DNA from 2 places in the Nostoc sp. C057 genome. Region 2 is predicted to be linked to the other one. Evidence: riboswitches for the same ligand, from Rfam matches in the RefSeq annotation. Region 2 holds a riboswitch; the other holds the start of a gene.

Region 1 (16,228 bases), on a different replicon from region 2:
AAACAGGCGATATTTTTCGCATTCAGTATGACGCGCTAGCCAAGTTAATGGTAATGGGCCGAGAAACAGGCGAAATTCTGTGATAGCGCCCACGTTCAGTCCCCCTTCACGACGAACCACTTGGACTGGCTGCCAAGGTGGATTCAGCATTTGCAAAATATCTGGCCTTTCGTGAAATTTCCAAACTACTTCTGGTGGCGCATCAATGACTGAGGAATGTTTAAAGTGCAGCATGGAAAGAAAAACCTAAAATTCAACTTTCTGATTCTGTATCAATCTCGATATCTAGGGTATCTTCGTCAACCCGGACATACAAAATATTTGGGTTACAGCAAACTTGACAATCTTCTACATAAGATTGCTGTCCTCCAGCACTCAAATCAATAAAAGTTAAGTTCGGTTCGCCGCAATAGGCGCAGTAATACTCAGCTGTGTTTTGCATGAAGTTTTTAGGATTGGGAATTGGGAATTGGGAATTGGGCATTGGGCATTGGGAATTGGATAATAAATTTCCATTCCTAGTCCTCAGTCCCCAATTCCTAGTCTCTAGTCCCCAGTAGTGGCTGTAGTTCTTTTGGAGATGGGTTGATATAACTCTGAGCATCAGCCAAATGCTTTAGTAGTGTAGACTGTGGCAGAGGCCCTTGCAAGTGGTTCCAAGGTAATACTTGTTCTGTAGACCAATCAGCGTGGACGTAGAAATCTAAGTCAGGGATTTGTCCTTTAAGTTGTTTGAAAGCACGTTTGTAGCTACCCAAGGAGTCGCCAAAGTCACGAGTCAGCTGAAGAAGTTGGGATAGTCTGCGATCGCCTCTTGATAACAAAGCTTGTATAATCGACCAATTATAGCTTTCTGGGCGAAACTCTATTCCCTGCGGTTTTAGCTGTTTTTGCAAAAACTGCAACCGCTTTTCTGCTTGACGATTTACCCCAAACCATTGAAATGGCGTGTGCGCTTTGGGTACAAAGGTGCTGCATCCAAATGTTAGGCGTAATCCTGGTGCAGCTTTTTTGATATTACGCATCATCGTCACTGTTTGGTCTAAATCCTCTGCTTCTTCACCAGGAATTCCTGCCATTCCGTAGAGTTTCAAGCTTTTTAATCCGCCAGCTTTGGCATTTATCGCCGCTTGGATAATTTCGTCGTTATGCAGCTTTTTGTTGACGATTTGCCGAATTTTCTCAGAACCACTTTCTACTGCAATGGTAAGCGATCGCGTGTCTCGTTTTGCCAAAGTTTCTGCTAACTGGACTGTTACAGTATTAGTTCGCACTGAGGCAATACTGAGACGGACATCATCATACTTTGGCTGACTTATATAATCTAGCAAAGCTTCAAACTCTGGATGCTGAGTTACAGAAGCCCCCAATAATCCTAGCCGATTTGTGACTTCTAAGCCTTTTGCGATCGCAGGAATTAAGGAATCTTCCAGACTGGCTGTTCTAAAAGGCAGTGTGAGATAACTCGCCAAACAAAAGCGGCACATTTCTGGACAACTTCTCACCACTTCCACCATGTAAATATTTTCCCATGCAGCTTTTTCGGTGACTACAGTCGAAGCCGATAGAGTATTTCCTCGATAAGTCTGCTTTTGCACCACTGCGGGAATTTCTGGAGAAATTGGTTTAATTGACTTTATTGCACCATCTTTTGTGTGGTATTCGACTTCATACAAACTGGGAATATAAATTCCTGGGATTTGTGCAAGTCTTTTGAGTTGAGTTTGTCTAGAAGCATTTCTTACTTCTTTGTACGCCTCAATGAAATTTCCCAGTAAATTTTCGCCATCTCCCAGTAAAATTACATCAAAAAAATCTGCAAAAGGTTCTGGGTTAGCTGTGAGAACGGGGCCACCACCAAAAATTATCGGATGAGAATCATCACGAGAATTTGCTTGAATAGGAATTTCTAAAGATTCCAGCAAATTTAAAATATTCACATAATCCAGTTCCCAGGAAATCGAAAATCCCACAATTTCTGGCGTTCTGGGGAGTTGTTCGTGACTATCTGTAAACAGGCGACTCACCTGCACATCATCACGCATTGCCAAGGTTGCCCAAACTACCTGATAGCCAAGGCTAGTGATACCTACGCTATATTCATTGGGAAAGGCGAAGATTATGGGGATAGCGTTGGTGTCTGGGGTAGTGGGGGTGAAAAGGAGGCGTTCAGAGTCAAATACAGATGATGTCACAGGCGTTTTTTAGGGGGTTTGAATAATGCAGTCTCATAGAATTCACGCCTACAGAAGCAAAACTCAGCTTTATGGGTTTCATTTGAGTCCGCACAGGCTGACGAGAGTTTGTGTAAGTAGGTTGGCGCAATTAAGGCTAACTGGCAAGGGCTGTCATTTGTCCTTTGTCATTTGTCCTTTGTCATTGGTCATTAGTAAGGACTTTAAGACTATTTACGTTTCATAACATAATTTGGTTTATTTCTACCAACTTACTTATCTAGGGGTTCTTTATCTATATTTAATTTTAAGCCATAGAATTATCAAGTTAAAAAGCAATGTCACGCTATTAGCAAGAATAATTGGTAAAGATTGTAGATATATTCCATAAATTAACCACAAAAAAATACCAGTTATGAATGTAATCAGCGTTAAAAAAGAAACATCTTTTGCTGATTTTGTTTGCCATGTTTTAAACATCTGTGGCAAAAAAGAAATTGTGGTTATTGTGGCAGCCGCTAATCCTAGAATTGTCAAAAAATCCATTGCGATACAAACCTATAAATTGAAGAATTCAGAAGTCAGAAGTCAGAAGTCAGAATGAAGACGCTTGATGACTCGCTTGCCGTCGTATCCACCAGTCGCACAAAATTCATTCTGTAGCTTGCTTCCCTGAAAGGGTATTCTGACTCCTGAATTCTGTTTCGATAAAGTTTTTAGTGTTTGAAAAATTTAGAAGCTGATTTTTGTAATTTTGTTGCATAGGTTATGTAGCAATCCGATTTGATTTTTGTTCGCACAGCGTGGCTTAATTGCCTGGGAAGGCAAGAGGCAAGAGGAAAGAAGGGTCTTTGAGCTATACTGAATTTTTTCAAGAATCAAATATGAGTCCTATATCCTTTTCTTAGATAACCCTAGTGTATGATCGATAAGGTTATTCGGTTCTGGTGGGGAGCAGCTACCAGAGGTAACGGGGAAAGTTCGGTGCAAATCCGGCGCTGTCCCGCAACTGTAAACCAATTTGAGATGTAATCTAAAATCTCAAATTGAGTGAGTCAGGATGCCCGCCGAAATAGATTTACTAGTTCCACATATCTGCGAGGTACAGATGACTACTACTGTGAATATTTCCCCAGCGAATCCCTTGGGAGTTGCTGACCATACTTTATTTGTTTGCAAAACTTGTGCTAGCGTTTGGCAAGAGGGAAAACGCTTAGGTGAAAGTGGTGGTGAAAAACTTCTACACCAACTTCAGCAACTTGCACAAGATTGGGAGTTACGAGATGAATTCCCAATTCAAGAAGTTGAATGCATGAGTGCTTGTAATCGTTCCTGTGTGGTTGCCTTTGCTGCCAAAGGTAAATTAACATATTTGTTTGGTGATTTAGCCATTGATAATAGTGCATCTGCGATACTAGAATGTGCTAGTCAATACTATGTCAAAGCAGATGGTTTGCTGCCTTGGTCAGAGCGTCCAGAAGCCCTGAAGAAGGGCATTTTAGCAAAGATTCCACCTTTATCTCACTAATGCGCGTTTTGATTCTGGGTGGTACAGGAGATGCCGCAGAACTAGCTGCTAGAGTCGCGACTATCCAAGGGGTAGATGCAATCACGTCTTTAGCCGGTCGTACCCGTGAACCATCAGTTCCGTTGGGCGATTTACGGGTTGGAGGCTTTGGTGGTGTGGCTGGATTGGCTAGCTATCTCCGAGCAATGCAAATCGACTTATTAATTGATGCAACCCATCCTTTTGCTAGTCAAATTTCTTTCAATGCGGCAAATGCTGCAAATGAAGTCGGAGTACCCCGTCTGATGTTAATACGCCCACCTTGGGAAAAAGGAAGTGGCGATCGCTGGATGGAAGTTGATAGCGTTGAAGCCGCCGCCGCATCTCTAGCAAACCAAGCACATCGGGTATTTTTGACGGTTGGCAGACAAGAACTCGCCGCCTTTGCTCACTTAGAGGAAATTTGGTTCTTGATGCGGATGATTGACCCTCCTGTTGATGATGCCTTAGTGCCACCGGGGATGGTATTGTGCGATCGCGGGCCCTTTACCCTCAATAATGAAAGGCAAATCCTGATTGATCACAAGATTGATACCATAGTGAGTAAAAATAGCGGTGGCGATGCCACAAAGCCCAAGATTATTGCAGCGCGAGAACTGGGCGTGAAAGTAGTGATGGTAAATCGTCCAGCCATACCGCCAGGAGAGCAAGTTAGTAATGTTGAAGGTGCTTTGGTATGGCTACTTGACAAATTACATGATTAGTAAATAATACCAATTTTCTATATAAGGGACTTCCAAATAAAAAACTGGCGAAAAAACTCTCTCCTCCTCATTCCTCCGTGTTCTCTGTGCCTCTGTGGTTCGTTTATTTGAGTAATTTATTTCTTTGAAGTCCCTAATACAAAAGAATTTTGTAGAAGAAACGCGATCGCATCAAGAAAACCCACCAAAATAATCCGCCCCAAAGAGAGAAATTATTTAAACTTTGGCATATTACAAAGGGAGCGATCGCCCTCTTCCACTGCGGTGTTAGTTTTCAAATAATCCTGCACCAGAGTGCAACCATAATTTAGTACATCTAGATTAAGAATTCGCTGTAAATTCCACAAAATGAGCGTGTTGTCATCACCCCCTGAAACAAGCAAAGTTCCATCAGGGCTGATCGCAACCACCCTAATCCCTGCGGTATGTCCAGTGAGGGTCGTTACTTCAGTACCATCTAGCTTCCAGAGTTTGATGCTAGCATCGACGCTGCCAGAAGCAACAATTTTTCCATCAGGAGTAAAGGCAATTCCCCAAATCCCAGCTTTATGACCTTTGAGTGTATTCAATAACTTGCCGTCTAACGTCCACAGCTTAACGGTGTTGTCGCCACTTCCAGTCGCTAGCATTTTACTATCTTGGCTAAAAACAACTCTCCATACTGCCGCCGAGTGTCCTACAAGGGTTCTAAACAAATTGCCGTCAAGCGTCCACAACTTAGCAGTAGTGTCACCGCTAGCTGAACCAACGAGCCGACTGTCTGGACTAAATACGACGTGCCAAACTTCCGCCTGATGTCCTTTGAGGATCTGCAAAGTCGCGGCGCGATGGGCTACGCCCTGCCAGAGGCGATCGCGTCTTGATATCTGAATATTTTTGTCAACACCTGCCATTGCAATTGTTTGCCCATCAGGACTCAACACCCCTGATGTCACTTTGCTGTGAACATTTTTGTAACTAGCAATTAAAGTGCCATCTCGCTTCTTGATTTTTACCTTATCATCGGAAGTGAAAAGCGCGATTAACTTGTCATCGCCACTGAATGAAACCTCGGAGACTTCACCCTTGGATTCAGTGATAGTTTTGAGCAATTTGCCTTGACGACTCCAAAATTTCACCATATTTTCGTGGCTGGTTGTAGCGATGGTTGAACTGTCAGATGCGATCGCTATTGACCAAATCCCCGCCTTATGAGCAATGATAGACTTTTGAAATGGATTTTGGCTTTGCCAGAGCCTAACCATGTTTTCTGCACCTGCTGAAGCAATAAAACTACCATCAGGACTAAAAGTTACACCCCAAACTGATGCACTGTGCCCTCTAAGCGTCCTCAGTTCTGTACCATCAATATTCCAAAGTTTAATTGTTTTGTCGAGACTCGCACTGGCAATAGTCTGACCATCGGGACTAAATGCTACTCCCGAAATTCCGGCATCATGCCCTTGCAGAGTTTTATCAAGGCGGTAGCTTTTACTTATGCTGTCTCGCCGCCAAAGTTTAACAGTTCTGTCTTCACTTGCTGAAACAATAATCTGTCCGTCAGGGCTGAAAGCTATTCCTACAACCCAAGCAGTGTGACCTTGGAGAGTTTGTACAGGCTTGGCGTTTTGCCAGCCTGAATCATCTCGTTTCCAGAGTTTTACTGTCCTGTCTAGACTGGTGGCAGCAATAGTCTGGCCATCAGGGCTAAAAGCGACTCCCCAAAACGCACCTTTAGAACCTTGGAATGTCTTGAGCAAAGTACCATCTCGCTTCCAGAGTTTCACTGTTGCATCCCAACTAGCAGAGGCGAGAAACTGGCCATCAGGACTAAATGCTACTCCCCAGACTGAAGCAGTGTGACCTTTAAAAGTTTTGAGTAGAGTACCATCTAGCTTCCAGAGTTTAATAGTGCCATCTTCACCTGCCGAGGCCAGTATTTGACCGTCAGAACTAAAATCTACTGCCCTAACTGCTCCCTTATGACCTTTGAGAGTTGCAACTTCCGTACCATCACGTCGCCAAAGCTTAACTGTATTATCTATACTGGCTGAGGCAATTAAAGAACTATCAGGACTAACATCTACCGCCATAACACTTGCTGTATGGTCGGAAAAACGATTGTATTCATCTGCTCCATAAACTGCTTGCCTGAGTGCATTTTCAACTTGAGGTGCAAGATTTGAGTTAGCTGTTCCTAGCTTATGCAGTCTGTCTTTGGCTTTGATTGCTTCTACAAGCGCATCCAATCTCCGTTGGGAGGCAAACAGTCCAACAGAAGAAGATACAAGCGCTCGAATTTCGCTGCTCTTAGCTTGACTTTCGCTTTTTTTGGTTTGACGATACATAATGAAACTTCCCACCCCCAAAATGCTAGAGACGAGCAAACCAATACACACTGCAACTAGCAAAAACCTTTGAAATTTAGCAGTTTTTTGTTCTTGTGCTAGTCGTGCTTCTACCTCTTTTGCCCGTGCTGCCTCCAATACTGTTTGCACTTCGCGCTGTTCGCATTCTTGACTTGCAGCTAAAAATTGATAATCCCAATTGCTTAGACTTTTGCCCTGTATCCAATTTTGAGTATCTTTGAGAGCCTGTCCTCGCAATAAACGCGATTCATCTTTATACCCTGATGCTACCCAAGCATTAAATGTCTGCGAATAAGGGCGGAGATTGTCTAATTGTTTTAACACCCATTCGGCATTGAAAACACTCCGATAGATGGGATTTTTAATTTTGAGATAGCCGTTGTGTTTCTCTACCAAACCAGATAACAAAAGTTCTGTTTGTTCTCGACTATCATCAATCGGAACAGGAAGATGAGGCAAAGTGAAAAACTCTTCTCCCCTACTCGATGACATTTCCTTCTCGGGAAAGCCTCCACTACTAGACTGCTCCTCTGCTTGCAACACCTTCTGATAAATACCTAATAACCGCCCTGCTCGTTGGTCGTTGAATAATAGGCGATCTCTTATAGTACGTAGATGTTCTGGTTCGTCTTGTGATTGCCAATTTTGAATAATATGCGTTTTCACTAATTGCTCAATCCAAAATGCTTCTGTACCTGGAATGAGGCTAATCATTCCTGTAGCATTTTCAGCAGCAAGTTGAATAACTAAGTTACAAAGTTTTTGTGTGAGAAACGGTTGTCCCTCTGTCCAATAAATAATTTCTTGCAGTATTGCTTGTGGTTGACTGACTACTCCCTTTACTCCTTGAAGCAGAGGAGTAGCTTCATGCAGTTGAAAGCCATGTAACTCAATAGCTTTACCAAGATTAAAGGGTGTGCGGCCTTTATCAGCGATGAGGTCGGAAGGACTAGCTACACCAAATAGTGCAAATCCCAAACGATTAAAGTTTGAATTCTCTGGTCGCTGGTTATAGCATTGACGAATCCAAGCAAAAAAGTCGTTAATTGGGAAACTTAAACTAAGCAGGCTATCAATCTCATCAATAAAGATGAAAATGCGTTCGGCTTTGGCGTTTGGTAGTAAAACTTCTTCAACAAAAGAGTGTAGTTTTTGTACTGAGGAAATACCTTTTTGCGTCTCCCACCAACGTTTAAAGTTGATCTGTTCTGCTAAATTTAAGCTGTAGAACAAGCTGATAATGATGCCTTTGTACCATTGTTCTGGTGTAGTATCCTCAATACCTAAGATGGTCATATCCAAATAAACACAGCTATAGCCTTCTTCTCTAAGACGATAACTGGTGCGCTGTAGTAAGGATGACTTACCCATCTGGCGAGAGTTGAAAACGTAACAAAAATCCCCAGCTTTCAGGCTAGTATAAAGTTTTTCGTCTGCGTCACGGATAACATACGTGGGATCGTCACTGCGGAGACTACCTCCTACTTGGTATCTCATATTGAAGTGTAATTATCAAATACAGAGCTTACGTAAACAATAGCCGAAAAGAAAGATTTTCAGGTAGGGGCAATTCATGAATTGTGCCTACATTTCGTGTATATCTTTGCCAGGTTAGGATTTTTTTACAGCTTGATCAAGCATTGCCATAAATGATAGTCACAGATGCCAACGTAGCGGGAGTTGGGAGGATATAAAAGCGTCTGGGATAACTCTACAAGACTCGTGTATAAGCCATCACTTACTAGGATAGAGGAATATAAGCGAGGTTTTCCAAATTCAATCAAAAGGAAATTTGTTTTATTCTCTGCATAAATTAATTAAAATGGGATGAAAGATAATTAAGCTGCTCGTGGAAGATAAGCACTCCACAAAACAAAAAATTTATCAGCCTCATTATGATTATGGGGTACGAGGTAATTAAGTATGATTCATCACATATCTATTTCTGTTAAAAACCCCCAGCACGTTGCCGAGGTTTTAGCTGAAGTCTTGAATGGCCAAGCTTTTCCCTTTTTCCCTCACCCAGGCAGCTATATGGTTTTTCCACTTGACGAATATGGAACAGGGATTGAAGTTTACCCGTTAAAAACTCAGCTAATGCCTGGTGAAGGAGATAAGCAGTGTACATTTGCAGAAAATCCTACTTCTTCTGGGTTCACAGCTACTCATGCAGCAATTTCAGTTTCTTCTAGTCAAGAAAAAATTGAGTTGATTGCGAAACGTGAAGGTTGGAGAGTGTTACGTTGTAACCGCGATTCTTTTTTTGATGTTATTGAGTTCTGGTTGGAAAATACAGTCATGATAGAACTACTCACACCGGAAATGTCGGCTCAATATTTGGCAGTAACGCAGCCAGAAAATTTGAAGAAAGCTTTTAATTCATAACTCTGCTACTGCTAATTTAATAAAACTATTAAGTAGGTTGGCGCTAAAGCTAACTAGCAAGGGCTGTCATTTGTCCTTTGTCATTGGTCATTAGTAAGGACTTTAAGACTATTTACGTTTCATAACATAATTTTGTTTATTTCTACCAACTTACTTAACTAATTTAAAACTGTTCGCGCAGCCTCTACTAGAGAGTTTCAGACTTTTATTTAGGGACATTCCAACAAAAAAACATCCCATTATAGGGGCAATTGGGCAATTCATCTAGACGCAAAGCGGCTACTCTACAAGTTCTCCAACGGAGTAGCCAGAAGGTATTCTCCCTATAGACATCTCCAGAAATTAAATATGCGTTAACCAGAACCCTTGTAGAGACGTAGCACTGCTACGTCTCTACATTCTTTTTCGGAGATGTCTTATGTAAATAAGGAATAATTGACGAGTAGATTCTCTGTAGAGACGGCAATTTATCGCATTTCTCTAACGTATCACTCTTTTAGACGCGATTTATCGCGTCTCTACATGAGGGCTTTCTGGCTTATTCGAAAGTCACAGAAAAACACTTTTCAAACAACCACTAACATCTCAGTAATTTTTTGGGTTTTTACTTGAGTGAATAGCTTTATTCAAATCTTGGAGCAAGTCTTCTTCCGCATCCCGCTCTTGCTTGAGTTCTCTAATCATTTCCTGACTAGAACCAATTAGCAAACCAGCAACTGCACCTACAAGGACGTATTTTTGCTCCAAATCTTGATACATTTGACTTGTGTAGGGGCAAGGAAGTAAATTAGCAGCAATAAAACCAATTCCTGCGCCCAAAAATACCGTCACAAAGCCAGAGAAAGCGATCAGTTTAGCATTCATTTGCTTTGCTCCAATGCTTATAACTTTGCTAAATTACTAGAAGATACTCTATATTGTCTTCGCAGTTGCCAAAGTTGCTACTTAATCTTTACCTCTTGTAATAGTAGACAGAGTGGGGGGATGAGTGAGATGAAAAGAATAACTCCCAACTCCTAACTTTTTACTCTTAACTTTCTATAGCGGTTTGCGATCGCACTGATCATAGATAATTCGTATGGTAGTATCTGAACTTATCTTATGATTGCCGTTTCTCTATAAGACGCTAGGTCAACGCTAACTGTAAAATTGCTTACTATAGTTTCCTCTGGGGAATTGACCCTTCAACTCCCTCAACATACCAATCCATCGCCAATTGTCCTCGATCTTCCAACACCTTACCATTTGGTACTCGCACTACCCCTTTTTGGTCTTTCACCGGGCCATCAAAAGGATGTGCAATACCCTGAATAAACTCATCGCGCTTCGCATTCACTAGTTGTTGTACCTCTACCGGAATCGCCTGATTCATCGGCGAAATATCCACTATTCCTTGACCAATGCCATCCCAAACGTTTTGAGATTTCCAAGTATTACTCATTACAGCCAAGGCTTTATCTGTATAGAACTTGCCCCATTTGTTAATAATTGATGTCAGGTGGGCTTTTTGAGCAAACTTGCTCATATCACTGTTGTAGCCAAAAGCATAAATGCCTTTTTCCTCAGCTAATTGGACAACAGCGCCAGAGTCGGTATGCTGGGTCAGTACATCTGCACCGGAATTGACCAAAGCAATAGCTGCTTCTCTTTCTTTAGCTGGATCGTACCAACTTTGTACCCAAAGTACCTTAACTTTTGCTTGGGGATTTGTTAAGCGCATTCCTTGTGTGAATGCACTGATTCCCCGAATTACTTCTGGAATTGGGTATGCGCCAATAAAACCAACTACATTTGATTTTGTCATTTTGCCAGCAATCATGCCGGTTAAGTAACGCGGTTCTTCAAAACGTCCTAGATAAGTGCCGACATTGGCAGCACGTTTGTATCCTGCACAGTGTTCAAAGATAACATCACCAAATTCTTTAGCGACTTTAATTGTTGGGTTCATGTACCCAAAGGAAGTGGTAAAAATTAACTTATTACCATCTAATGCTAGTTGGCGAATTATCCTTTCAGCGTCAGCACCTTCATTGACATTTTCAACAAAGGTAGTTTTTACTTTATCGTTAAGATTGGCTTCCATATCTCTGCGACCTAAATCATGGGCATAAGTCCAACCAAAATTACCCACAGGCCCCACATAAACAAATCCCACCTTGAGAGGTTCATTTACCGCCACAGGTGACGCTGAGGGAGACACCTCACCCGGTAATTTGGAATTTTTGCCTTGAACACAACTCGTTAAAGCAAAACTAGATCCTGCTAAAGTGACATACTTTAGAAAATTCCGACGATCCATATTTTATTGATGGGGTTTAGTTGCTGAAAAATATTTTTCTGATTACTAGTAACGACAGATACACTCTTGACTTAATTTTAGCTCTTGTTTTTTGCCGTTAACTTACTACCAAAAGAAATCAAATAATGGTTGATATTATACAAAAGCACAATACTTTTTAATAAAAATAAGGGAATGAGGTAGAAGCATTAATAACCAATGTCCAATGCCCAATTTTACTAATCTGGAGGTTTTTAATGAACTTATTTGAGCTTTTAGCAGGGGAAGATAATCATTCAGCCCTCGTTACACCTGGGGGGCGATCGCTAACCTATCAGCAATTGCGCGAGAATGTTGTTGAACTGGTATCCCAACTCAACAGCTTTGGATTGACACGGGGAGAACGTATAGCCATTGTCATGACTAACGGTTCACCAATGGCTATTACCTTTTTGGCTGCTGCTCTGTGTGGCACGGCTGCACCCTTAAATCCCAAATACAAAGAAGACGAATTTGCCTTTTACTACGAAGATACTCAAGCAAATGCACTGATTACCTTGTCTGAGGAACCAGAAGCAGCGATCGCCGCCGTCACACCCAATATGATGCTGATTAATGCCAAGGTAAACACTGACGGCACATTGAGCTTTGAATTAGTCAAAACAGGCTCAAAACCAAGAGAATCATTGAATCCCGCAGCCCCCAACGCCGACGATCTGGCGATGATTCTCCACACTAGCGGCACTACCAGCCGTCCGAAACGTGTGCCGATTCGTCATCGCAACTTAATCGCCTCAGCCAACAACATCATTGGTGCTTACTCACTCACAGCAGATGATACTACACTTTGCTTAATGCCCCTATTCCACGTTCACGGATTGGTGGGTTGTTTGCTGTCAACTTTAGCATCGGGCGGCACACTAATTTGTCCTAATGGTTTTAATGCCTTAGAGTTTTGGAAACTGGTAGATACCTACAAACCTACTTGGTACTCCGCAGCGCCAACTATGCACCAGACAATTTTGGCCCGCGCTAGCCGTAACACAGAAATTGTCAAGGCTAACCCCTTTCGTTTCATTCGCTCTAGTAGCGCCTCCTTGCCCCCAATTATTATTGAACAGTTGGAGGCAACTCTCAATGCTCCCGTGGTGGAATCTTACAGCATGACTGAAGCATCTCATTTAATGACCACCAATCCCTTACCGCCAAAAGTGCGGAAACCAGGTAGTGTAGGTTATGGCTTTGGTGTGGATGTCGGCATTATGGATTCTGAAGGCAACCTATCATCTCAGGGAAGCTTGGGTGAGGTGGTGGTAAAAGCACCTAATGTCATTGATGGTTACGAAAACAACCCAGAAGCCAACGCCACAGCTTTTGTCAACGGTTGGTTCCGTACAGGAGATCAGGGTACTGTGGATGCAGACGGCTATCTCCACTTAACTGGACGCATTAAAGAATTGATTAATCGGGGTGGGGAAAAAATTTCTCCCTTAGAAGTGGATGATGTTTTGCTTCGCCATCCCGCCGTCGCCGAAGCCTTAGCTTTTGCTGTCCCCCACAAATCTTTAGGTGAAGATATCCACGCTGCTGTTGTCCTCAAGGGAGAAGCTAGCGAAAAAGAACTTTTAGCTCACTGTTCAACAATGTTGGCAGACTTCAAAGTTCCGAAGCAAATTCACATTTTGGAACAACTACCTCGTGGTGCTACCGGGAAACTGCAACGGTTAGCTATGGCGAAATTGCTTAACATAAGCTAAATCAGCGATACACTAAGAAAAATTCCTTGAGGAAGCGTCAATGGCACGGTCAAACGGGGTTCAAACTGAAATGTCTGCACAGGAATTGCCTACAATCTCAGATGAAGATACAGTGACAGTTGAAGATTTACCGGAACAAGTAGAGGATGTGCAGGATATTGACGACATCTTGAACTCACTCAAAACCTTGCTGAGTAGCCTAGAAAAGCTCCAAAAAGTCCGGCAGGAAGTGGGCGACATCAAACCGTTAATTGGACGGATGCTGGATGGCGAATTAGTTGCTGGTGAAGAACTTGAGCAACTCAAGGCAGGTGTGAGCAGTCTTTCTCGCCTTGTGCGGGCTTATAATGACCATCAAATAGCGTTGGCTAAAGCCCAACCTGCAAGAAATTTGCTAGATCAAGTCCTCAAAGAGCGGAAAGCGAATTGAAACAAGAAGCGATCGCATTTTTTAATTTCAGGAAATGCGATCGCCTTCAGAACGCAGCAAAGCAAAAATTGATTCAGAAGAGTGTCATATTGTGTGTAGATATGCAGAATGTCGTGTTATGTGGGGAAGACAACATCACACGGTTAGGATCTGTACGAAAAGAACCAGCCAAAAATAGCGATCGCTTCCAACCATCTCAAACTACTCAAGCAGCAGAAGCTTCTCAACCAAAACTTTCTGCCCACGGTGAAAATGAGAACAGTCTAACTTAGTTTTCAGCCGGAAGTTCAACAAATCATAGCGAGGTTCACCATCTGGATGACTTGCCCTTGGTGGGATATCGAATGCTTCGATTGGACAACCGCCAATTGTGGAATCTGGAGTTACCTTAAAACTCAAGCCCGGTAACTCAAGCTTCTTAACTATAATGTTCCGCAAACGACGAGAATGCTGAATAACAAGCTCCACCTCAACTTCAATAGAAATTAGCAATTCCATTCTTTATTGTTTGAAAATTTTCAATAACTTTTAAAATGTGGTTCTTTAGTACTTAGTATGCTAAACTAACAAACAAAATGCTAACTTAATAGGCATCTAACTCGGAAATTATCAAAACTTCTAAATCCATAACCAGAACGCTTAATCAATTTAAGCTTGTTATTAAATTATGTTGACTATTATGTTTAAATAAATTGTGCTTCTACTAGAGCAGTATTAATCTAATGGAAGCTTTACCCGATAACTGGGCAGATATCCAACCTGATATTGCATATTTTTCTCCCACTGGTCTGCTAGTTTCATTTGCAGAGTCACAGATAAAGCTGGGATTAAAATATGATCATAAGGGCAAACATTTAAAAGCCATTGAGAAAGGGCAAGTTTAATCTCGCGGTAATGTTGGATTGGTGGCTTCCCAGGAATCCGGCTACGATTTGAAATCTAAAGTCTTAGGTAAAGGTGGCGACCGCCGATTTCATGCAAAATTCATTGATGGTGTCTTACATTTCCCTGGTTTGGTAACAGAACATTAAACCCACATAACTATGACAAGACTCAAGTTAAAAAATCATCAAGTTTGGCGAGATTTAACTGAAATATTAGAAAATTTAGATGCCAACATTCTTGTTCAAGAACATCTTAACCAATGTGATTATAAAGTATGCGGTTACTGGGATGAACAAGATGAATATTATGAAACAATTACGTTGCCTCGTCCCCTAGAAGCGGAATTAGTTAGCAGTTCTATTGGTGTTACTCATACTGAACGTTTTTTACAACTAAAGTTTTCACTTATAGCTGATGGTGCTGATGTTACACAAGCGCAAAGTAATCATACTCAAAAGATTGGTGAGTTAGTTCTTGTTTACAATGAAAGCTTGGAATTTATTGATGAAAATTGGCTTTTAGATATCGATAGTTTTAGTAAGTCAGGAACTGATTGAATTTTAGTTCTTTAATATTCCCCTCAAAAGATTTGAGCATACATATCTCAATCTGTGGTTTCATTTGAAGGATATCGAATTTTGCAAGATATCTACTTATGATCATGAACGTTGCACCCGCCATTGTAATACTAGGTCAAAATAGCGTGACAGTAGCACGCAAAATAATCAGCGTTCTACCAGGAGCGACGCTATACGGTCTAGCGGGTCGCACATCAGGAGTTGATGTCAGCTTTACTAACTTTGGCGACACGTTACGCGAGTTATTTGCTCAGGGAACGCCGCTAATTGGCATTTGTGCCGCCGGAATTTTAATTAGGACGCTAGCTCCCATACTCTCGGATAAACAACAGGAACCACCTGTGTTAGCTGTGGCTGAAGATGGTAGTGCTGTTGTCCCCCTCTTGGGCGGACTTGGTGGGGTAAACGATTTGGCCCGCCTTATTGCCGAAGCGCTTGATGTTAAACCTGCAATTACAACTACAGGTGATTTACGTTTGGGTACAACGCTGTTATCTCCTCCCCCCGGATACCATTTAGCAAACCCAGAGGATGCTAAGAAATTTATCTCAGATGTGCTAGCTGGGGCAGAAGTCAGACTAGAAGGCATAGCACCTTGGTTGAGCGATAGTAAATTACCCATAAATCCCAATGGAGATTTGACCATCCAAGTTACGGAACGTTTGGTAACTCCTACAGCCAACTGTCTTGTGTATCACCCAAAAACTATAGCGATCGCAATTAGTGCCCCCATTGATGATGCAATAGCTTTAGTAGAGCAGCTACTAGCTGATGCCAAACTAGAAAAAACATCAGTCGCCGGGATATTTGCACCCATCGCTGCCGCAGCCGATCCCGCAATCCGCGCTGTAGCTAGCGCCTTGGGAGTACCTGCCCGCTTTTTTACCCCAAATCAGCTAGAAAGTCTGTTATCACAAGGTTATAGCCCTGCCCAAGCAGCTGCGATCGCAGCCACAGGCACATCTCCATTATCTTCTTCATTTTCTGATGTTGCGATCGCCATTGCCCCCCAACCAATTGACCCCAATACCATCGGTCAACCACGCGGACGGTTAGCGATTATTGGCACGGGTCCTGGTGGATCGCAATGGATGTCTCCCGAAGTGAAAGAGATACTCAAGT
Region 2 (16,228 bases):
ACTTACAAGAGTGGGAAGGATATAGCTGGGTAATTTGTTGTCTCAGGGTTTTGAGCAATCGCCTTTTGGCTATGCATTACTAAAAAGAGTAAGAGGGAATGGCACGCTTGTTAATCGCAAAGCCCTGATATAACAAGATTTTGAGTGTGGGAAGTGTGGGGAGAGGGGAAAGGGCGGGAAGTGTGGGGAGGGTGGGGAGAAAGAGGAGAATTTGAATAACTGCACATCAATGAACGCTGCATTGCCTCCCACACCCCCACACCTGCCAGCAAGGAGGTTTCAGCTTTTCAAGCGTGCCATTCGAGTAAGAGGCTAGAAAGTAGATATAGTTACATCTGTGACAGGTTAAGATAAAATTATCAATCAGTTAAAATACTCAAAATCCCCTTGATAAGAATGATAATCGTGTATGGGTAGAGGGGGAGGAGCAATGCACCTTCTCCCGCTATATAGCAGTTGAAAATCTAGTCTAAACCCCAGTGGAGACAGGCTGTTAGTTCGGTATCGCTAACTTAAAAATTTTGTTGACGAACCCAATATTTTAGATAATATCAATCAATTACTATTACTTATTGACAAGAGCTAAATAGCTTTAACCTCTCACTGATGGGTCAAGCCTAAATGCAAAATCAGAACTTATCTTCACAGTGGCTCTCTCGTGCTGAAGGTAGCGCGATGGGAAAAGCCCTACGGGATCGAGTGCCGCGATCTAGCCATGAAGAGTGGAAACCTGCCCCCAATCGTCCTGACTGTGTTGCGCTGCTGGAGGAATCCAACCAAGGAAGATTGCTGGAATTAGTGCCGATTCGCTATGGACGAATGCTGAAATCTCCTTTTGCATTTCTGAGGGGGGCAGCGAATATCATGGCAGCCGATCTGAGCGAAACTCCCAAGACTGGAATCAAAGTACAGACTTGTGGAGACAGCCATTTGTCCAACTTTGGTGGATACGGTACACCAGAGAGAAATCTCGTCTTTGATGTCAATGACTTCGACGAAACCCTTTGGGCCCCTTGGGAATGGGATGTTAAGCGTTTAGCTGCAAGTATTGTGGTGGCAGGTAGATACCTCAAACTAAGAGACAAAATCAGTCGGGCAGCAGCGATGGCATCTGTGCAGTCCTACCGAGAACATATAAATGAGTACGCCCAAATGACTGCTCTGGAGGTATGGTATGCCCATATTGGGGTGGAATCGCTACTCACCTTTACTACTCACACTAAAGAACTAAATATTGTCAAAAGTGAAGTGAAAAAAGCAAGGGCATTCAAGCCTGTCTTGGATCTGCACAAATTAACTGAAACGGTGAAAGGACAGCGCCGTTTTATTGACAATCCTCCTTTATTATTCCATCCGTCACCTGGAGATCGCCTTGCATCAGAGATGTTATCTGTTTTTCAGAAATATCGGAAAACACTACGTGAGGATTCCCGTATTTTACTAGACCAATATCAGATTGTTGATGTAGCAATGAAGGTGGTAGGGGTTGGTAGTATCGGCACCCGTTGTGGTGTTGCGCTTTTGGTGACAGGAGATAACGATCCTTTATTCCTACAAATTAAGGAAGCTCGTGCTTCAGTTCTAGAACCCTATGCTGGGAAAAGCACTTACGAGAACCACGCCCAAAGGATTGTAGCGGGGGCAGCATTTGATGCAAGAAGCCAGCGATATCTTCCTGGGCTGGACAAAAGGCGATAGTGGTCATGACTTCTACCTGCGGCAACTCAGAGATATGAAAACTTCCGTCGAGATTGAAGGAATGTCGGAGACGGATTTGAGGGCTACTCCCATTTATGTGGTTGGGCGCTGGCGCACAGTCATGCTCGTTCGGGGAATCGATTTGCTATTAGTGGTTATCTCGGTCAAAGTGACACCTTTGAGCGGGCGATCGCTAATTTTGCAGTAGCTTACGCCGATCAGACCGAGGATGATTACAAAGCACTAGCTGATGCAGTTGCAGCAGGGCAGATCAAGGCAATCGAAGAATAATTTTGGACAAGGATTTGAATCCGAAATAATGAAGAAATTGAACGCAAATACAGCCCAGTATCCAACTAAAAAGCGATTTCGCCTGTTTCAGGGAATTTTACCAATGACCGGAGCCACCATTGGGAATGATATCGTTGCGGGTATTGTGCTAGCAGCACTGGGCATTCCTGAAGTCATGGGATACACAAAGATTGCCGGAACGCCCATTGCCACAGGTCTTTATACACTTATTCTTCCAGCCTTGGCGTTTGCGCTCTTTGGATCTTCTCGCCATTTAGTGGTCGCAGCCGACTCTGCAACAGCTTGCAATCCTGGCGGCTGGGCTATCAGGCTTGGCAGCGTTGGGGAGTTCCCAATATTTAGCGGATTCAGGATTAGTCGCCATTTTAGTAGCTGGACTTTTTACTGTTAGCACGCCTGTTTAGACTGGGTTTCTTAGCGGATTTTCTGTCGCGTACCGTGTTGGTAGGTTTCTTGACTGGGGTAGGAATTCAAGTGGCGATCGGTCAATTAGGTGGATTGTTGGATTTAAAAGGCGGGGGAATAATCCAATCCAGCAAATCATTAATACCTTTGAAGGTCTGCCCCATGCTAACCCATTAGCGATCGCTATTTCTCTAGCGGTCTTGATTACCATTAAACTATGCGACAGATTGCTTCCAAAATTTCCAGGTGCGTTGCTGGCTGTAATAGTAGCAATTCTTGCCAGTTGGCTGTTTAACTTTGCCAGTCATGGTGTTATGGTAGTTGGATCTATCCCTAGCGGACTGCCATCCTTTGGATTGCCAACTGTTGCTCTGAATGAAATTGGGCAATTATTTGGCATTGCCCTATCGTGCTGTATCGTCATTATTGCCCAAAGTGCAGCGACCTCACGCGCTTACGCCTTCCGATACAACGAGGATTTTAAAGAAAATATTGACCTTGAGGGTCTAGCTCTGGCGAATCTGGCGGCGGGGGTGAGTGGAACCTTTGTGGTGAATGGTAGCCCGACCAAAACTGAAATTGTTGACACAGCAGGAGGACAAAGCCAAGTAGCTCAACTGACTACAGTAGCAGTGGTGTTAATAGTCATCCTCTTCTTCACTCAACCAATTAGCTATTTGCCGAATGCGGTTTTAGCAGCAATTGTATTTTTGATTGGATTAAAATTGATTGACATTCAGGGGATGCGGGCAATATTTTCGACCCATCGTGAGGAGTTTTATCTTGCGCTCGTTACTACTGCTACAGTTGTTTTTATCGGTGTTAAAGAGGGCATTGTTTTAGCAATTATTTTGTCGCTGATTTTGCATGTGCGTCATAGTTACCGACCGCATTCAGCCATCATTATTCCCGATGCTCAGAGATTATGGCAGCCGATTCCTGTGCGTATCGGCAGTGTATCAGCATCTGGTCTGATCGTTTATCGGTTTAGTAGAGACTTGTTTTATGCTAACGCCAGCTTCTTTTCAGAGGAGGTGCAAAATCTCGTGAAAAATGCGGAATCACCCGTGCGGTGGTTTATTCTGGAGTCCAGAGCAATTACTGAAATCGACTACTCTGCATCGCAAACGATTCGGGATGTCGTCAAGGAATTATCCCTTCAGAACGTAACTTTTGTCGTGTCCGGTCTGTCGCCGGAGGTAAAAGTCCAGTTCGAGCGGGACGGGCTGACAGATTTAATCGGAGCTAATCGGTTTTTTAACCACTTAGAAGAGGCATTGGTGGCTTTCCACGAAGTTGGTAACGAACAATCAACTTAAAGGAATTACAAGTCACTGTGCGGTCGCTTATGAGCGACTAATGGTCAGACTACTAGGTAAAATTAAGCTAATAGTTGGTAATCAAGATAAAAAAACATCAAAAATGCTTGAGAAAGAGCTTAATTTTTGAAGTCGTATGGATAGAACTGAGCAATCTCCCAAGGCAGTTTTATGATGGACGAACTGCACCTCTACGAAACCGACCTGAGAAAAACTAACTAGGGCGGCTCGGCTATATAATAACTTGATTAAAGCTCTAATTTTGCTTGAATTACTACCAAGATAAGAAGTAATTATACAATTTGAATAAAGAAGCAAGGTTACTTTATTTTTTATTTACGATGAATTTTTGGTTTTTATCTTGAATTTGTAAGAGTTCAGGGATGGTGACAAAGCGATAGCCCTGATTGCGAAAATTGGCAATAATTTCTGGTAAAGCCTGTACAGTCCTAGAACGATTACCACCACCATCATGCATCAATACAATTCCACCAGGTTTTGCCTCTCCGAATGCATTGCTGATTAATTTGGAAACAGCAGGACGGGAATAGTCTACAGAGTCAGATGACCACAAAATAATAGCGTATTTACTATTTCTAGCGTAGTCAACTACGCCATTATGCATCACTCCTCCGGGTGGTCGAAATAAATTTGTTTTTAAGCCTGTAGTTTTAAAAATAATATCTTCGGTGTGGTCAATTTCATAAGCAGCAGCTTGTGGATTCAAGAATTGATACCAATGATGCCAAGTGTGGTTGCCAATGACATGACCTTCAGCAATTTCCTGCTTGAGTAAGTTGGGAAAATTTTTGACATTCTCTCCAACCACAAAAAATGTCCCTTTGATCTGATTTTTTTTCAGGATATCTAACACTTGTGCTGTACTTTCAGGCCAGGGGCCATCATCAAAGGTGAGAGCAATGACTTTCTGTTCGGGAGAGAGTTTTGCTGATTCAATTATCGCACCTTGAAAACTTGATGGAATAGAGTCAGAAAAACCCTTTACTTGTGCTTCCTCCTGCCAGCTTTTAAGCATCGCTGTCTTGAATTCCTCAACTCGTTGTTGAGTGACGACATTTGCCGCTACATTATTTACATTTAGAGTCTGTTTTGATTCCAACTGAAAAAGATTTATTTTGCTCAAGATGATTAAACTCAGACTAAAACCACCACATAAGATAAGCAGCCCAACTAATTTCCCTGGAGTCCAAAGACTCTGCTTATTATTAATCACGTAAAATACCTAAAAAATAGTCAAATAATCAGTCATCGTGCTGATCGGAAGTTAGAATTTTTATCTGCTTGTCTTCAGAGAAAGTATAGCCATCTATTTATGTATTGCCAAGAGTTCGATTGCTTATTGTCCAATTTAGCAGGTTAAGATTTATTCTGTTAAAGACCCTAACAAACACTCTGCCTTAGTCAATCCACTATTGGTGTTAGATTATCTTGTTCATATTTAGAAAATCTTTACTTTCTAGAATGGATTTGCTTGGGTTTCAATACAATTATCTAAATAAACACACTTTCGTCATCACTTTGTAATATTTCTATCAACTAAGTATGTAATCATCTTGGAATCATCAATTCAAATTAGCTGTCAATGACTAATCTAGCAAATCCAGAACATAGTAATTCTATTTGACTACCAGTAGAGTCTTTATTAAGACTGACATTGCAAACTAATCTTACTATGTTTTTGGCAAGCAGATTATAGATGTTCCGCATCAATCCAAAAAACCACCAAATAAATAAGTTTATCCTGAAAATAACTCCATGAGATTACGCAGTTTTCTCCTAACTATTATGAGTACTGTATTAATAACATCACCCAGTTTAGCGGCTGATATCAAATCTCAAATATCTGATAATAATCGGAGTCATTTAGAGTCAGCAAGAGATTGGAATTATTTATTGGCTAACTATCCAAGCCGAGTCAGTATACAGAGAAATTTGATTCCCCAACTCAAGCAACCAGAGATTTTCACGAATATAAACGAGCCTTCTTTATTTGGTGGAATCATCTCATTAGGCAAAGAGATACCAGAATTAAAGTCTCAAATTAGAGCATTAATGGCTCATTACAGTTTTCTCAAACCGGGAATGTTTTTCTTAGATGTAGAAACAGGAAATTATTTGAATATTGATGGCGAAAAAGTATTTCCGGCAGCTAGTACTATTAAATATCCAATTTTAATTGCTTTATTTGAACAAGTAGATGCGGGTAAAATCAAACTTGATGAAAAGCTAGTGATGCGGCGTGACTTAGTAGCGAGTGGTTCTGGTGACTTACAGTATAAACGAGCAGGACTCAAACTGAGTGTAATGGAAACTGTTAACAAAATGATTACGATCAGTGATAATACTGCTAGTAATATGATTATTGATCGTCTAGGCACAAAAGCAAAACTCAATCAACGTTTCCACGCTTGGGGACTAAAAAACACAGTAATTCGCAATATGTTAGGAGACTTTAAAGGTACTAACACTACTAGTCCGGCAGATTTAGTCAGGTTGTCAGCCTTAGTTGACCAACATAAGTTGATTTCAGAGGGTAGTCAGTTCCAAGTAATAGATATCTTGCGTCATTGTCATAATAATAAGTTACTGGCGGCTGGTGTGGGCAAAGGTGGAACTATTGCTCATAAAACTGGAGATATTGGATTTTTGGTTGGGGATGCAGGAATTATTAGTTTGCCAAATGGGAAGCATTACTTGGCAGGTATTTTTGTGATTAGACCCCATGATGATGAGCGAGGAAGGGAGTTTGTACGCCAAGTATCGCGGCTAGTTTATCAGTATCTAGATCAACCAAAATTATCCCAGAAATATTAATTTAATTTTACTTAAGGTTAATTGTACTTAAAGCTACACCTTGATAATAATGCCCTAAAATTTGCAGGTAGTTTACTCCTCTTTTCGCTAAATTGTATGCGCCCCATTGACTCATGCCTAAAGCATGACCAAAGCCAAGTCCTTGAAGAATAAAACTACCATTTGCTGCTTTGGTAAGGATAAAGTGGGTACTTTTAATTTTGAGGGCTGTACGTACTTTTTCGCCACGCAGTACAATGGTTGCTTTATCACCAACGATTTTTAAGGCTTTAACACTACCAAAAGGTGAGTAGGTTTGTGCAATCATATCTAAAACATTGCCGACACTAGAAATCCTGGCGCTAATTTCTCTTTGGGAGAAAGTTTTTACCCATTTGCACTCGCTAACATTTTGATCGTAATCTTCAACAGCACGCAGGTAAGGCTCGTGGCTTCCCCAAACATCTTCAACATTTTCAGTATGTCCTCCAGAACAATCATGAAAAACTGAGAGAATAATACTGTCTTCATAAGTTAGTACCTGTTTATCAGTAGCATCGACGGCGGCATAAGTACTAGGAGTTTCATTGATTACTCCTTTATAATTTTGCCAGTGATCTGGACTATCACCTAAATCGTAAACAGGATTATTACGCTGTTTTTCTCGCTCATAGAAAGCAAAAGTCCGGGCGGCAACTGCTTGTGCTTTCAAAGCTTCAGCAGGCCACTCAGTATCCATTTCGCCACCAACAACACTGTAGAGATACTCTTGGTCATCAACCCAGTTAACGGCGGTTAGTCCTTTCTCTGTTGGCACAACAAGAGTTCTGCCTCGATACCAGTGTTCGCCAATGTAAACGAATCCCTTACCTGTGGGTTCAATCCAAAATAAACCAGACTGCCATTTATCTAAAGCCACACCGCCTGGAATAGCTTGGGCATAAAATGAACTCATTGCTGGTAATTGTCCGAGAGTATGACCAGTACTATCTTTAACCAACGCAGTTGTAGAACTGCCAACTGTTACCTGATTAACACCCCTCTCGATTGCTATTCGCAGTATTACAGATGCTTGACTTGGGGTAGCTAAACTCATCCATAATAAGGCACTTACCCACCAATGACCTACTTTTATCTGTGTAAATAAAGTTTTTAATAACAATTGGCATTTCATGTAATACATTTAAAAAGAGTTTTAAATTTCTATCCAATGTTATCTCTAATACCGTAGATTGCGTATATTTAATGTACTCTTCTTGGGCAATCTCATATATTTTTTATCGAACAGAATTCAGGAGTCAGAAGTCAGGAGTCAGAATGGACTAAACCTTAGCTATCCGCTAACAGAATGAGTTCTGTACGAAAAAGCGGATAGCGCACCGTAAAGCCAACTCTTAGAGAGGCTGCGCCCTAAGCGTAGCTATGCCGCAGGCTTTACGGCATGGCAACGCTTAGAGCGAGTCCGCGAACGTCTGAGTTCTGATTACTGAATTCAGAATAGTTGAATTCTTCTTCAATCGTCCCTCCAGATAAATCCGGTATCTGTAGCTCAATAGTAGGGTTAATATGAAATTTGACACTCGGCTAAAAACAAACTATGCCCAAGACTTGGAACATCAAGATAGATAACTATTTTCAAGCCAACCCCAATTGCATCATCGCCACTGCTCATGTAGACTCGTTCCCCACAGACCTACCCCTAGAACCGAACATCCGCGAACCGAACCGTAAAAGCGCAACCTACAGACAAATGTTCGACTCACTGACAACCGAACCTGCAAAATTCTTCTCGCGTCACAGTGGAATCGTTCTGTCAGCTAATATTGCTAAACCTGTTAAGAACAAAACTGAACTGGAGCTAGAAGTCTTAGAAGCTAACGAGGGGGGTAGTGATGGGATTATTAACGGGGGGCATACAGTTTTAGCTTTTGAGCAAGCGAAAAATTACAAATATGACCTAACCGAAGCCAGGGTAAAAGTTACGATCCACATCGGATTGAGTGAAGAATCAGCCAAAGATATAGCCCTAGCTTCAAATACTACAACACCAGTAGATTCTCGCTCCAAAGTCAACGCCAGGGGTGATTACAAATTCATCAAGCAGTATTTAGCCCAGTTAGAACAGAAGGAAGATAGAAAATTCCGCATCGCTTATTACCAAAACCAAAGTGGCGCTCCCAGAAACGCTCAGTGTAATATCACCCATTTGCTCAAGCTCCTTTACTGCCTTGATAGAAATAAATACAACCCCGACGGCAATAAACGAACCAAACACCCAGCAGGGATGAGTCTTCCAAGTAACATCACAGACGCAGAAAGAGAAAGATTAACCGCTTTACTGCCTCTCTTGACTCATGCTTTGTGGATAGAGCAAAGACTCTACGAAATAATCCAAGAATATATCAGCAACCCCAGAAGAAAGGGTGCTAACGATTTAGCATCAATAGATATACGTAAAACGACGTTGTTGCCTGATAGCAAGTATTCATTCGGGTTTGGTGCGCCAACCGACTTAGCACTACCGATAATCGCATCATATCGGGTATTTTTGGACAAGGAGTATAAATGGATTCTGCCGTTTAACGAATTCGCTGAAGATTTCCTGCAACACTTGTGGAATAACTACTTCCGTAAATACTTGGTGTCGGAGAAAACAGCAGGAAATACAGTCGGCACAAAAATCAGCCGCAATCAAGAGATTTGGGAAAGTTTGTATATCTCTGCACAAAGTTATCTAAATCAGCACTTGGTAAAAATGGTTAACTCTAGCAAGAAAGAAGAGGAATCGAAAGTGACACAAAGTACAAAAAAAAGGGGAAAAGGGAAAAGCGATGAACTCAACGCGACTACTGTCCCTAAATAGCCCAGCTAATTAACACCCCAATATTTTGGCATTTGTTACTTTTGCAAGATGTCTACTAAGCAATAAAAAACGACTCTGCAACACTGAGTAGAAAATAAACGCTTGGTAAAGAATGAGACTTGTCCCGATTAATAGCAAATGCAAGTATAGACCAACCATTGATTTTTATGCAAGCAAATCGCAGTTATGTTAGTATTCAGATGAATCTCGGTTCTAGTGGGGAACAGCCGCTAGAGGAAACGGGGAAAGTCCGGTGTAAATCCGGCGCTGTCCCGCAGCTGTAAACAAGGCTTGCCTTGTGAGTCAGAATGCCCGCCGAAGTTGACTTGTAAATTTTGTACATCTGCGAGGCACAGATAAGTATTTTTATGAAGGTTTATACAACTATTCAGCTTTACATTCTCATAGTCCCATATATCAAGACGCTACAGATTACGACTTTCTATGAGAGGGTAAGCGGTTAATTTTCGGTAGAAATTGTGTCTTGAGATCCAGCGATCGCGATCGCCACTCCAGGATGAGAGTATCACTTGAAATATAGTCACAGCAACAAAAAACTCTTCCCAATCACGCATAGGAATTGCTAAGTTACTAAATTAATACTTCAGTTAATTATCATGCCGAAATTCTATCTTCACCGAACTGGGAAGATTCCTACTGCTATTCATCCCTTTGTTAAACAAACGGCTCTTCCTCAAGGCAAACACAAGCCCAGTCTACTGCAATGGAAAATTATTCAAGATGTTCAAAACATTGCAATATCGATGTATCGGATGATTTATATTGCGATTGCCGACCGTGGGCAGTTACGACATCACTCCTCTGATTCAGGACGAGCAGCAATGAGTAAACGGTTGGATCGACTCAAATAGGTGTACAAGATCGTTCAAAAAAATGCCAAGTTTATTATATTCTGTAATTGTTTTTTTTCTGCTATTAGTAATTGGAATTGCGGCTTATTTCCTAACTGCCCGCAAGTATCAATCCTCATCCACAGTTGCCAATTCCTACGATCAATGGACACTTGACGGCATCCTAGAGTTTTATTGGGGAGAACACATTCACCTTGGTCACTACGGTTCGCCGCCACGACGAAAGGATTTTTTGGCTGCTAAATCTGACTTTGTACATTCTATGGTTAAATGGGGTGGAATAGAAAAATTACCCCCTGGTGCTACCGTCTTAGATGTTGGCTGTGGTATTGGCGGCAGTAGTCGGATTTTAGCGCGAGATTATGGGTTTGCTGTCACAGGGATTACCATCAGTCCTATTCAGGTGAAACGCGCCCAGGAATTAACACCTTTTGGGCTAAATGCCCAGTTTGCGGTTGATGATGCAATGGCATTGTCGTTTCCAGATGCCAGTTTTGATGTGGTCTGGTCAATCGAAGCAGGTCCCCACATGCCAGATAAAACCATTTTTGCTAGAGAATTAATGCGGGTGCTAAAGCCTGGTGGAATGTTGGTTGTAGCTGACTGGAATCAGAGGGATGACCGCCAAAAGCCGCTAAATTTTTGGGAGAAACGAGTAATGCGGCAACTCCTCGACCAGTGGTCTCATCCAGCTTTTTCCAGCATTGAAGGTTTTTCCGAGCTTTTGGCAGGAACAGAATTGGTTGAAGGGGAGGTAATTACGGCAGACTGGACGCAAGAAACCCTTCCTTCTTGGTTCGATTCAATTTGGCAAGGAGTGGCTCGACCAGAGGGATTAGTGCGTTTTGGGCTGTCTGGTTTCATCAAGTCTGTGCGCGAGGTACCGACGCTTTTACTGATGCGTTTGGCGTTTGGTGCAGGATTGTGTCGATTTGGAATGTTCCGGGCTGTGCGGGCAGAGGGAAGCACAGAATTCATGGACAGAAACTTTGCTAACCAAAATCCCTCAAGCTTGGTTAGGTAGCGATCGCAGCTATTTATGAATATTTGGATTTTAAATAAGTTTGGGGGGGTTAAATCCTCTAGTTCTAGAGGCAGAACACAATTGAAGCCTAACTAAATCCCCGTCACAAAACGTAATTATGAATTATGAATTATCGAATTAAGGGATTTGTCGCAGTTCCAAACAAAGCTATCCGTCTGGTATTACAGGGGGTTGGTAATCGATTTGACTACTTTTATGACCATCTTTGGCAACCCCAGGAACCTCGTCAAACGCGATTAGTATTGATTGGACGAGAGCTTGAGCAGGTTCGGATTGAATCATTGGTGTTGGGGGAGGAAGTCAATGCGACCATCCAATAGTGTTTGGCAAGGAAATTTTGGCTACTGGCAAAATAGTTTTATTCATAATAATCTGCTGGTCATTGGTTACACAGCATGGAAAGGATTTCAGTCATTTGGACGGGGAGTTGTCTTATGTGATGTAGATACTCAAGTTACTCAGTCAACAATTACAAACTTTGATACAGTTCCCTTCACCCTCCAGTTTCTCCCCTGCGATCTAATTGGGCTTTACTTGCAATCACAATCACTTAACTCATCTATAATCTCATCAATTTTTCCAGCAGTCGCAACATACAATCCCCATCAAGATATTCTTCTGGTGCTAAAGGTTGAACCTCAGATTGAGGTTAATTTTTTACACCAACTAAAAATTACTCCACCCGATTGCTACGAACAAGTTTGCAAGCGTTGGTCAGAATTTCAACCAAGCTTAATGCCCTAATAGTTACTTTATTCCTCAATGCTCAAACCACAATCAAGCAAGATTCCGAAACCTACTCGCTACCAAAATGCGGCGATAGATTATTACATGAACCTATCCCACTAATATGAAAATGTGGTAATCTACTTCTCATTTGAGAAGGGTGTATCACTGTATGGCTGGACGTTTTGAAGGACTGAGTGACGAAGAAATGGAAGTTGTTTGAAGATATATTTTCTGAGGAGGCATCTAAACGTGGCAAAGGAATGCCTCATGCACCATATCGTCATGTATTAAATAGTCTGTTGTACATTTTAATTACTGGGTGTCGATGGTGTGACCTACCACGTGGGGGTGTATGGGCATCGAAAAGCTCTTCCCACCGATGGTTAAAGCGATGGCGCTCAGATGGAACATTTGAATATTTACAAGGACGTATCTTAGCAATCGCTGATGAGAAAGGTCTTATAAACTGGGATTTTGGAGCTATTGATGGCTCTTTTTCCCCGCTTGATGGGAGGAGGTGAGGAAATTGCTTATGGTGGCAAGGGGAAAGGTGTTCTTATTCACACACTGACTGAAGGCAATGGAATGCCCCTAGCTAACTCCACCACTGCCGCCAATAGTAACGAGACAGAACAAGTATTACCTCTACTTGACAAAGTAAAACTGAAAACTTTAAAACGGGGTAGACCACGTAAAAAACTTAAGGTACTGGCTACTGATAAAGGTTACGATTCAAAGGAAAAACGTGCTGCCCTCCGTAAGCGAGGCATTCGACCCCAAATACCAAAACGGGTTTGGAAAACCAAGAAAAATAGAGGTAGACCTATTAAAATCTCTGTTCCCAGATATCAGCAAGAACGTTGTTTTGCTTGGTATCAACGTAAATATCGTCGCCTAGTTGTTCGTTGGGAACGTAAAAAAGTATATTTTGATGCATTCATTGATCTTGCTACTATTCATATCTGGATTCAAAGAATTTTATTAGTGGGATAGATTCATGGGACTCACAAATTCCGACTATCTCCATTATGGGTATTGGGAGCCACTACCTACTTATGGTGAAGAATTAACTCTAACTCGCCTGCGTGTGGCGCAAGAAAACTATGCAGCCAAACTTTTCAGTTTTATCCCAGAGGGGACAAAAACTGTGCTTGACGTAGGCTGTGGCATTGGTGGTAATGCGGCATATTTGTGTGATCGCGGTTTTAGTGTTGAGAGATTAGCACCCGATGCACTTCAGCAAGAGAGATTTATTCAAAATACCAACGGTAAAGTACCTTTTTACTTAACTAGATTTGAAGATTTTCACTCATCAAACTCCTACGATTTAGTTCTGTTGAGTGAAAGCAGTCAATATATTGCTGTTGACGATTTGGCTCAGGGTGCGGCTTGTTTATTGAGTAATGGTGGCTACCTGCTGGTTGCCGATATGATGCGTTCTAATGCGGAATACAGAGAAGGTATTTTTTCTAATTGTCATATCGCCACTGAACTCCAAGCGACTTTAGTTCAGGCTGGATTCAAGTTAATCAAAACTGAAGACATTTCAACCCATATTGCGCCAACGATTGACTTGTGTGTTGATAACTTTCGTACTTTTGGGCTGACAACGGTCAAATATATTGCTGATGTTGTGGCGATCGCTGTTCCTCCATTACATACACTCGGTCGTTGGGCATTTAAGCGCTGGCTGGAAAAGTTGGTTGTCGAAGGGTTAGCAGCACGCGCAATTTTTGAAAGCCATTTATGTTATTCCATCCAACTCTGGCAGTTATCAAAAAGAGTTTAATCAAGATGACCCCAGAAATAAACATCCGAGATTTCTAACAAGCTTTTATCGCCACCAAATATATTAATAATTGGTTACGAGGCTTGGATTGGTTATTGAAGAGGAGTATGTTGACAAACAGAGCGATGGTCTCGAAGATTATTATCGCCGCAGGCGATGGCTCTTTGCGTGTACAAGACTGCCGACGCACCAGAAGACATCGCTTGGCAACTAAAATTAAACTAGTAAATGGTATTACGAATTGAGCTAACGTTTGTAAACCAAAAATCCAGCTATTGCATCTAAAAGTGCTTCTGGCTCATCTGCGCGGATCAAATGACTGCTATTCTCAAAAATTCTCAAATCGGCATTAGGAATTGCCTGAGCAATTTCTTCAGAAAACTCTGGAGCGCAAATCCAGTCATACCGGCCTGCAATAACTAGAGTGGGTGCAGTAATTTTATGTAACTGGTCAAGAATATTGTAGGTGCGGAGGAAACCGCCAAAAGCAACATTGATCGCATCAATTGAGAGAATATTCCTCTGCCAAGCAATGCCTGACTTAATGGGATCATATCTTAGCGAATACATTGGTCCCAACACTTGAAAATACTGTCTTAGCTGTTCCTCATTTTCAAAGTTCCCATCCCAAAGTCGCTGAACGCTTGCTTTTTGTTCCTCAGTTCCTTTTGATGCCAAGATTTCCTTAGCTCTTTCTAAAAAGCCACTATGGGCTGCCGTGGCAATCACAATCAGATGAGAGACATTTTGAGGATAGCGAACTGCATAAGTTAGAGCCACCATACCACCGTAAGAACTACCAATCACAACAATTTTCTCAAGACCAAGGTGTTGGCGCAATGCTTCCATATCTTCAACATTATTGTCTAAAGTATAGGTTTCTTTAGACCCACGGGCAGACCTTCCTTGACCGCGATGGTCAAAATAAACTAGTTGTAGTTTTCGGCTTAAAGTCGAGAAAGTTGGTTTGAAGGAAGTATGATCCGCACCGGGCCCCCCGTGAATTAGAAAGGCAACAGGTTTAGAGCAGATGCTCGCGCCATCCACCACTAGTGCAGAACCTTCCACATCAAAGAAAATCTCTGTATCTCGTATTTTCGCTCGCATTTTTGGGATTATTATATAAAATCAAATGACTTCAAATATATATCAGACTTTTACCCTTATGTTGGGAACTACCGTGTCAGGCTTCGTAGTAAGTGCGAGGATATCTGTATGGCTAAGACTTCAGGTTCTAGGTTTTGGTTCTGTACAACAAGCAGATCGTAAAGAGTCCAATTAATCGTGCCAATAATGCTGTTAATAGCAATTTGAACATTGAGCGCAGGTGGATTAAGAAATATCCGTTGAGCAATACCATCCTCAATAATGGTCAATAAAATATTGCGATAGTTTTGCCGCGCTGACTGAAGTTGTTCGGTTGCTTTCATGTCACCATAACCGACTTGCATGAAGAATAGCTTGATTAGTCCTTGATGCTGATGAAAATAGCGCAATGTGAGTAAAACAACCATTTGCATTGCCTCATCTACGGGAACATTTTGGTTTACCCCTGGCAACATTCGCCAGGGGCCGCACAAAGCCATAACAGACGTTGAACTTCTGACAATTCGCCTGGGAGCAATGGGAGTTTTTGAACTCGATTCCGGTTTGTAAGGGTGCAAGTTGCTATCAAATATTTTCAATTGGGCTGTTCCAGACTCAAATCAATCACCTCAAGGACATCTGGCAACCAGCGAACGTGTTCAATCATTTTGTCATAAGTCCGAGCTTTGTCTCTGATAAGTCTGACATAACTTTAATCCTCTTTTATTGTTACCCAATTACTCAAAACAGCTATGTAGCAACATCAAAAGAAATAGATTTAGCCCATTAATTATTTATCTCCCACACAATCCCGGAAAAAACTTACTCCAAACACTTTGCTCTTTTGAAGGTGATTCTTCTGAGCCTAAAACATTCTGTAGCCCTCGCTGATTACTCTGAATCTCCTGCATATTAAGAGAATGAATCACCTGGGCTAACTCTGGATTTTCTTCTAATAGTTCGGCTTCAAGCTCTAACTCCTGCTGCAACAGTTGGGCATTTCGGCGCAAGAACATCTGCTGATTGTGTCGTTGTATGATTTGGGATTCAGTCAGGTGTAATTGTTCTTCAAAACTCAAATCATCGTATTCGTTATACATTTTATTCAACTCCAATTAAATCAAAGTATTCTGCGAAAAGTTCCATCAAGTATTTGAGAGCTAAACAGTCGCCATAACTAGTGTATATTTGAGCAATAGTTTTGAAGATTTCTAATATATTATCAGGCGTTACTTCAGTAAAACGAGAAGCTAAATTAAATGCTGAGTTTTCATCTTCTGGCTCTAGTGGCGGTGC

What was found. A riboswitch is a leader RNA that binds a small molecule or an ion and turns the genes downstream of it on or off. The one in region 2 is predicted to bind cobalamin.
Region 1: linked by a shared signal. The riboswitch ahead of FD724_RS18115 (DUF1636 family protein) and the one ahead of FD724_RS32025 (hypothetical protein) in region 2 are both predicted to bind cobalamin.

The regions. Positions count from the first base shown of each region.
Region 1 is NZ_CP040281.1:4,226,118-4,242,345, forward strand. Features, by position in the region: gene FD724_RS18095 (SRPBCC family protein) at 1-234, opposite strand, end outside; gene FD724_RS18100 (CPXCG motif-containing cysteine-rich protein) at 254-442, opposite strand; gene FD724_RS18105 (radical SAM protein) at 540-2,195, opposite strand; gene FD724_RS18110 (SemiSWEET transporter) at 2,466-2,663, opposite strand; gene FD724_RS40975 (hypothetical protein) at 2,590-2,778, shown strand; cobalamin riboswitch at 3,097-3,261, shown strand; gene FD724_RS18115 (DUF1636 family protein) at 3,283-3,702, shown strand; gene FD724_RS18120 (cobalt-precorrin-6A reductase) at 3,702-4,445, shown strand; gene FD724_RS18125 (AAA-like domain-containing protein) at 4,658-8,290, opposite strand; gene FD724_RS18130 (hypothetical protein) at 8,717-9,178, shown strand; gene FD724_RS18135 (hypothetical protein) at 9,764-10,042, opposite strand; gene FD724_RS18140 (BMP family ABC transporter substrate-binding protein) at 10,335-11,477, opposite strand; gene FD724_RS18145 (acyl--CoA ligase) at 11,714-13,213, shown strand; gene FD724_RS18150 (hypothetical protein) at 13,254-13,643, shown strand; gene FD724_RS18155 (hypothetical protein) at 13,640-13,915, shown strand; partial or broken gene FD724_RS18160 (transposase) at 14,222-14,305, opposite strand; gene FD724_RS40980 (hypothetical protein) at 14,366-14,527, shown strand; gene FD724_RS40985 (hypothetical protein) at 14,549-14,674, shown strand; gene FD724_RS18170 (hypothetical protein) at 14,687-15,085, shown strand; gene cobJ (precorrin-3B C(17)-methyltransferase) at 15,184-16,228, shown strand, end outside.
Region 2 is NZ_CP040282.1:66,796-83,023, reverse strand. Features, by position in the region: gene FD724_RS32065 (hypothetical protein) at 1-33, shown strand, start outside; partial or broken gene FD724_RS32060 (DUF2252 domain-containing protein) at 622-1,989, shown strand; gene FD724_RS41225 (SulP family inorganic anion transporter) at 2,018-2,401, shown strand; partial or broken gene FD724_RS42200 (SulP family inorganic anion transporter) at 2,449-3,152, shown strand; gene FD724_RS42195 (STAS domain-containing protein) at 3,159-3,734, shown strand; gene FD724_RS32050 (polysaccharide deacetylase family protein) at 4,060-4,968, opposite strand; gene FD724_RS32045 (serine hydrolase) at 5,511-6,569, shown strand; gene FD724_RS32040 (SpoIID/LytB domain-containing protein) at 6,577-7,722, opposite strand; gene FD724_RS32035 (AIPR family protein) at 8,146-9,411, shown strand; cobalamin riboswitch at 9,603-9,746, shown strand; gene FD724_RS32030 (hypothetical protein) at 9,837-9,986, opposite strand; gene FD724_RS32025 (hypothetical protein) at 10,029-10,283, shown strand; gene FD724_RS32020 (methyltransferase domain-containing protein) at 10,306-11,307, shown strand; partial or broken gene FD724_RS32015 (GTP-binding protein) at 11,439-11,648, shown strand; gene FD724_RS32010 (hypothetical protein) at 11,632-12,072, shown strand; gene FD724_RS32005 (transposase) at 12,252-12,578, shown strand; gene FD724_RS32000 (transposase) at 12,544-13,050, shown strand; gene FD724_RS31995 (bifunctional 2-polyprenyl-6-hydroxyphenol methylase/3-demethylubiquinol 3-O-methyltransferase UbiG) at 13,055-13,846, shown strand; gene FD724_RS31990 (hypothetical protein) at 13,954-14,091, shown strand; gene FD724_RS31985 (alpha/beta fold hydrolase) at 14,093-14,953, opposite strand; gene FD724_RS31980 (hypothetical protein) at 15,022-15,531, opposite strand; gene FD724_RS31975 (hypothetical protein) at 15,727-16,032, opposite strand; gene FD724_RS31970 (hypothetical protein) at 16,034-16,228, opposite strand, start outside.